3 regions of the Buttiauxella gaviniae genome follow, and region 2 is predicted to be linked to each of the others. Evidence: predicted binding sites of a transcription regulator. Region 2 holds the regulator's gene; each other region holds the start of a gene.

Region 1 (2,272 bases), 1.4 Mb from region 2:
GCAGCGGCTTTTGTGTCGTCAATTTCTGCGGCAAGTGCGCTGAGCGGCGCAGGATCTAACAGGCTTTGAATCGAGGTGGTGATATGACGCGGATCGGTGATGTATTGATCGCGCAGCGCAAAGGCTTTTTTGGTCGCCTCAACGATGCGATGAACGGTTTGCGTTTCGTTTGCTTGCGCCATATCCAGATTATCGGTGATCCCCAGGATCGCCAGCGAAACCAGCCCCTGAGTCGGCGGCGTCATATTATAAATATCGCCATGCTGGTGGCTAAGATGCAGAGGAATACGGCGTTTTGCGCGCTGGGCTGCAAGATCCTGCCGATTTATAGGGATGCCTGAATCCGCGAGTTCTTCAGCGATTAGCACTGCTAAAGGGCCGCGATAAAAACTCTCCAGCCCTTCGACGGTCAGGCGCGTCAACGTTTCGGCAAGGCGTGGCTGAGTAAAACGGCTCCCGGCTGGTGGAATTTCACCGCGGTCTAAAAAAGTCTCAGCAAAACCGGAAACATTCACCAGCTCGTCATATTTGCTGCAAGTCGCCAGCGCCTGGGACTGTGTGACGGGAATACCATCTGCCGCATAACGAATGGCATCAGCCAGTAAACGAGAGAGGGGTAATTGCCCCCCACCAAGCTGTGCGGCGATTTTGAGGGCTTCGTCCCAGCCGCTTAGAGTACCGGGTACGGTCAACGCGGATTTTGGCCCGCGATGAGGAATGGATTGCTCGCCTGCGTAAAATTCCAGTGTTGCGAGCGAGCCCGCAGAGCCGCTGGCGTCAATCGCAATGGGCTCACCTTCTGGCGGTACAATCAGCCAGAAACCGTCGCCGCCAATGCCATTCATATGGGGATAGACCACGGCGATGGTTGCGGCGGCGGCAACCATCGCTTCAATAGCATCACCTCCGTGACGCAGCACCGATAACGCGGTTTCGCTGGCCAAATGGTGCGGGGTGACGGCCATGCCGGAAGGTGCCATATTGCTTTGCATCATTATTTACTCTCTCAGAACGGAAGCCCGGTGTTATCTCTAAGCAAGAGATGTTCCAGGTTGCGCAGTGAGTTTCACTGTGCCAGGCTCGGGTGAAACAAAAGTTACAGAGGTCGCAATGAAACAATTAGATGAGCGCTTGAGAGCGACATACGAGCAGCTTTCCCCGCAGGAACAAAAGGTTGCCGCATTTATTGTCGACCATTTTGATGACCTGATTAGCTACAACAGCGCAGAACTTGCTCGCCTTTCTGGCGTATCGAAGGCCACGGTAAGCCGTTTGTTTAAACGTCTGGGTTATGAGCGCTACAAAGATATGCGTGAGGAGCTGCGTACCCTGCGCCAGAGCGGAATGCCGCTTACGGAAAACCGCGATGCTGTGCAAGGTAACACGTTATTAGCACGTCACTACAAGCAAGAAATGGCGAATCTGACGCAGTGGGTCAATCTGCTGGATGCGCAGCAATTCGCAGAAGTTGTGGCGGCGATTAATCATTCAAAACGCATTTTTATCATTGGGTTACGGAACTCATGGCCGGTTGCTATGCACTTGCGCCAGCAGTTATTACAGATTCGGAGCGATGTCTGGTTATTGCCTCAACCCGGCCAGACGCTGGCGGAAGAGGTGGTGGATATCAGCGAGCAAGATTGCGTTATTGCCATCGCGTTTCGTCGCCGCCCACGCATTATCAAACCTTTGCTGGCGAATCTGCATAAACGTCAGGTGCCGCTGCTGGTTATGAGCGAAGCGCAGGGCTCAGGCCTTACGCCTTACTGCCGTTGGCATTTTGCCGCTCCACTCGATAGCGTTTCTGCTTTCGACTCCTACAGCAGCGCGATGAGCCTCGTGAATGTGTTAGCGAATGCCGTGCTGCATGAAGCGTTAACTACGGGCCGCCAGCGTATTCATCATATCGCTGAGCTGTATGCAAAATTTGATGAGCTAGAACAGCGTTAGCGCACTTTATTGGTGCATTTGCACACATCATGGGAGCCATTCTGGTTCAGCTTATGATTCCAGAAATCCTTATTTCACAAGAAATAGAGCTTATTGCTTAGTTTGTCATTCATGAATGCGGGTGGCACATTAGTTGCAGAATATTTTCATAAAGAATCTTTTGTTTCGTAACGAATGAAAGGAAATGCCATGTTCGATATTCAGCACTTCACGCAAATTAACCCGCCACACCGTTTGCTTATGGGGCCCGGACCAATCAATGCCGATCCACGCGTCTTGCGGGCAATGGCGAGCCAGTTAATTGGGCAATATGATCCGGTTA
Region 2 (2,272 bases):
TAGAAATCGCCCGCGCTTTAGCTGCAAATCCAAAATTTATTCTTTTGGATGAACCTTTTGCAGGTGTTGACCCCATCTCCGTTATCGACATCAAACGAATCATCGAACATTTGCGAGACAGCGGGCTCGGTGTGCTGATTACGGACCATAACGTACGCGAAACGTTGGCGGTTTGTGAACGCGCCTACATCGTAAGCCAGGGCCATTTAATCGCCCATGGTACGCCAGCTGAGATCCTGGAAGACGAGCATGTGAAGCGCGTGTATCTGGGCGAAGAGTTCAGACTCTGATAGGGTAGGAAAGATCATAATATTTATACTCTAAATAATTCGAGTTGCAGGTAGGCGGCAAGGGAGTGCAGACAAAGCCCCTGCAGTTCGAAGTATGACGAGTATACACCTGAGGACGCTCGCTCTGAATATGAAGCAAGGTTTGCAATTACGGCTTAGCCAACAACTTGCTATGACTCCCCAGTTGCAGCAGGCGATTCGTCTGTTGCAACTATCGACGTTAGAGCTACAGCAAGAACTTCAGCAAGCACTGGAAAGTAACCCCCTGCTTGAGCAAACCGATCTGCATGATGAAATTGATACTCAGGAAGTTCGTGAAATTGAAGCATTAGACACTCGCGAGGCGCTCGAACAAAAAGAGATGCCTGACGAGTTACCGCTGGATACCAGTTGGGATGAAATCTATACCGCGGGTACGCCATCGGGCACTGGAACAGATTACATTGACGACGAATTGCCGGTGTATCAGGGAGAAACAACGCAGTCACTTCAGGACTATCTGATGTGGCAAGTCGATCTCACTCCGTTTTCTGACACCGACACCGCTATCGCCACGTCTATTGTCGATGCCGTAGACGAGATGGGTTATCTCACGGTTTCGCTTGAAGAAATTCTGGAAAGCATGGGTGATGACGAAATCACCCTCGACGAAGTGGAAGCCGTTCTTAAACGCGTGCAGCGTTTCGACCCGGTCGGCGTCGCGGCTCGCGATTTGCGCGATTGCTTGTTGATCCAACTTTCACAATTCAGCCGCGAAACACCGTGGCTGGCAGAAGCTCGCCTGATCGTAAGCGATCATTTAGATTTGCTCGCCAATCATGACTTCCGTAGCTTGATGCGCGTCACGCGTCTGAAAGAAGAAGTCCTGAAAGAAGCAATGTGCCTGATTCAGTCTCTGGATCCACGTCCAGGCCAGTCCATTCAGACGAGTGAACCCGAATACGTGATTCCCGATATTCTGGTCAAAAAGCTTCACGGCCGCTGGACTGTAGAACTCAACGCAGACAGTATTCCGCGTCTGAAAATAAATCAGCAGTACGCAGCGATGGGCACCAACGCCCGCAATGACAGCGATTCGCAATTTATTCGCAGTAACCTGCAAGAAGCGAAATGGTTGATTAAAAGCCTTGAAAGCCGCAATGATACGCTGCTGCGCGTCAGCCGTTGCATCGTTGAACAACAGCAAGGCTTTTTCGAGCATGGCGAAGAACACATGAAACCCATGGTTCTTGCGGATATCGCGCAAGTGGTCGAAATGCATGAATCGACCATTTCCCGTGTGACGACGCAAAAGTATTTGCATAGCCCGCGCGGCATTTTTGAATTGAAGTATTTCTTCTCAAGCCATGTGAATACCGAAGGGGGTGGCGAAGCTTCCTCAACGGCGATCCGAGCACTGGTTAAGAAGTTAATCGCGGCGGAAAATCCTGCGAAACCTCTGAGTGATAGTAAGTTAACGACTATGCTATCCGATCAGGGGATCATGGTGGCACGCCGCACTGTTGCGAAGTACCGAGAGTCTTTATCCATACCACCGTCAAACCAGCGTAAACAACTGGTGTGACCTAACCGATAAGGAAGACACTATGCAGCTCAACATTACAGGACATAACGTCGAAATCACTGACGCACTGCGCGATTTTGTGAGTACGAAGTTTGCCAAACTGGAGCAGTACTTCGAAAGAATTAACCAGGTCTACATTGTGTTAAAGGTGGAAAAGGTCACACACATTGCCGATGCAACACTCCATGTGAATGGCGGAGAAATTCATGCCAGCGCTGATGGCCAGGATATGTATGCGGCAATTGATGGTCTGATTGATAAACTGGCGCGCCAGTTAACCAAACATAAAGATAAACTAAAACAACACTGATAATCCGAGCAACTGTTTCGGCATCTACGGCTCGTTACCTGGTGTAACGGGCCGTTAGCATAACAGGGTGCTTAGGTGAACTTATGATGAACAACGATTCTGCTCTAC
Region 3 (2,272 bases), 1.5 Mb from region 2:
TAAAGGCAACTCCCCTATTTCATCCAAAAAGAGTGTGCCGTTATCCGCCATTTCAAACTTTCCGGTTCGGTGGTGAATCGCGCCGGTAAATGCCCCTTTTACGTGGCCAAACAGTTCGCTCTCCGCCACGCTTTCCGGTAGTGCTGCGCAGTTTAGATAGACCAGCGGATTTGCCCCACGGGCCGAACCACTGTGAATCGCACGCGCCACCAGCTCTTTGCCCACGCCGGTTTCCCCGGTGATCAGCACGTTCAGATCGGAACCCGCAACAATTTCTATCTCTTTCTTGAGCTGCATAATTCCCGCAGACAACCCGACCATTTCGCCGCTGCCTGTTTTGGCCATGATCGGTGCGGCAGTAACCGCAGAGGTTTGATTCTCGAGCTGTTCCATTAGCAAGGCATTATTTAGCGCCCCCGCAGCTAATACGCTGATTAACCGCAATTCTTCATCACTGAAATGGTCGAACTGCGCGGGGTCCATACCATCCACCGTGAGCGCCCCGATCAGGTTCTGATCGGCAAACAGTGGCAGGCCCAGGCAGGCATGGACTTTCAGATCGGTATGGTCGGGGATCAGGCCATCGTAAGGATCGGGCAATTCACTCTGCGCCGGGAACCGCACCACGTCCCCCGCACGAGCAATGGCTTCCAGGCGCGGATGTTCGTCGAGATCAAAACGCCGCCCCAGCACATCGGCCGCCAGGCCATCTATAGCCAGCGGGCGAAACTGACGCGATTCATAACGCAGTAACGCCGTAGCGTCGCTGCCTAAAAGCTGGCGCAGCGTACGTATCAAACGGGCAAATCGGTCCTGATGAGAAATACCGCTTTGCAGGTCAATGGCAATATTGGCAAGGGAGGTAATTGAAAGACTCATAAAAAGCTCCAGAAAGAGAGGCAATCACTCTAGCTTTCGATAGTCAAAAAGACAATGACATTGTTAAATTGACATTATTTGAGACTGTCTTTTTGACAACCCCATTTGACCGTTGTTTTTAAAAATCGTTATAAATCAATAAAATAAAAAGTTGGCACGCCATTTGTATTATGTCAGGTACGAGCATCATTTTTTAATTTCTTTTTGAGGTACTGACAAATGGCTATTTTAGTTAAAAACAACATTCAATGGGTTGGTCAACGTGACTGGGAAGTACGCGATTTTCACGGTACCGAATACAAAACATTGCGCGGAAGCAGCTATAACAGCTATTTGATTCAGGAAGAAAAAAATGTGCTGATCGACACCGTCGATCATAAATTTAGCCGCGAGTTTGTTCAGAACCTGGCACGTGAAATCGATCTGAACAAAATCGATTACATCATCATCAACCATGCGGAAGAAGACCACGCGGGTGCGCTTTCCGAGCTGATGTCCCACATTCCGAACACACCCATTTACTGCACCGCAAACGGCGTGGATTCTATCAACGGTCACCACCACCATCCAGAATGGAACTTCAACGTGGTGAAAACCGGTGACAGCCTGGACATCGGTAACGGTAAACAACTGATCTTCGTTGAAACCCCAATGCTGCACTGGCCTGACAGCATGATGACTTACATGACCGGCGACGCAGTACTGTTCAGTAACGACGCCTTTGGTCAGCACTACTGCGACGAACACCTGTTTAATGACGAAGTGGATCAGGGCGAACTGTTCGAACAGTGCCAACGCTATTACGCCAACATTCTGACACCGTTCAGCCGCCTGGTAACGCCAAAAATTACCGAAATCCTCGGTTTTAATCTGCCAGTGGATATGATTGCCACCTCTCACGGTGTGGTATGGCGCGAAAACCCAACGCAAATCGTTGAACTGTATCTGAAATGGGCTGCGGATTATCAGGAAGATCGCATCACGATTTTCTACGACACCATGTCCAACAACACCCGCATGATGGCGGACGCCATCGCGCAGGGCATCACCGAAGTTGATCCACGTGTCGCGGTGAAAATCTTTAACGTCGCCCGCAGCGATAAAAACGAAGTTCTGACCAACGTATTCCGCTCTAAAGGCGTGCTGGTAGGTACTTCAACCATGAATAACGTGATGATGCCGAAAATTGCTGGTCTGGTTGAAGAGATGACCGGCCTGCGTTTTCGCAACAAACGCGGTAGCGCATTTGGTTCCCACGGCTGGAGCGGCGGGGCGGTAGACCGTTTGTCTACACGTTTGCAAGATGCTGGCTTTGAAATGTCTCTGAGCCTGAAAGCCAAATGGCGTCCGGATGGCGACGCGCTGGAAATCTGCCGCGCGCACGGTCGTGAAA

Evidence for each region. The regulator sigma-54, encoded in region 2, starts transcription at its own class of promoters, with help from an activator protein. The targets are predictions, from matches to a motif close to GTTGGCACANNTTTCGCTNT.
Region 1: a site for sigma-54 is predicted at 1,033-1,052, ahead of AB1E22_RS13710 (gamma-glutamyltransferase family protein). Genes of this name have one in related genera too.
Region 3: a site for sigma-54 is predicted at 1,030-1,049, ahead of norV (anaerobic nitric oxide reductase flavorubredoxin). Genes of this name have one in related genera too.

What each region holds. Positions count from the first base shown of each region.
Region 1 covers NZ_JBFMVT010000002.1:2,821,297-2,823,568, forward strand. The annotation lists gene AB1E22_RS13710 (gamma-glutamyltransferase family protein) at 1-995, opposite strand, end outside; gene AB1E22_RS13715 (MurR/RpiR family transcriptional regulator) at 1,111-1,950, shown strand; gene AB1E22_RS13720 (pyridoxal-phosphate-dependent aminotransferase family protein) at 2,140-2,272, shown strand, end outside.
Region 2 covers NZ_JBFMVT010000002.1:1,407,541-1,409,812, forward strand. The annotation lists gene lptB (LPS export ABC transporter ATP-binding protein) at 1-290, shown strand, start outside; gene rpoN (RNA polymerase factor sigma-54) at 421-1,854, shown strand; gene hpf (ribosome hibernation promoting factor) at 1,877-2,164, shown strand; gene ptsN (PTS IIA-like nitrogen regulatory protein PtsN) at 2,248-2,272, shown strand, end outside.
Region 3 covers NZ_JBFMVT010000002.1:2,949,449-2,951,720, reverse strand. The annotation lists gene norR (nitric oxide reductase transcriptional regulator NorR) at 1-879, opposite strand, end outside; gene norV (anaerobic nitric oxide reductase flavorubredoxin) at 1,099-2,272, shown strand, end outside.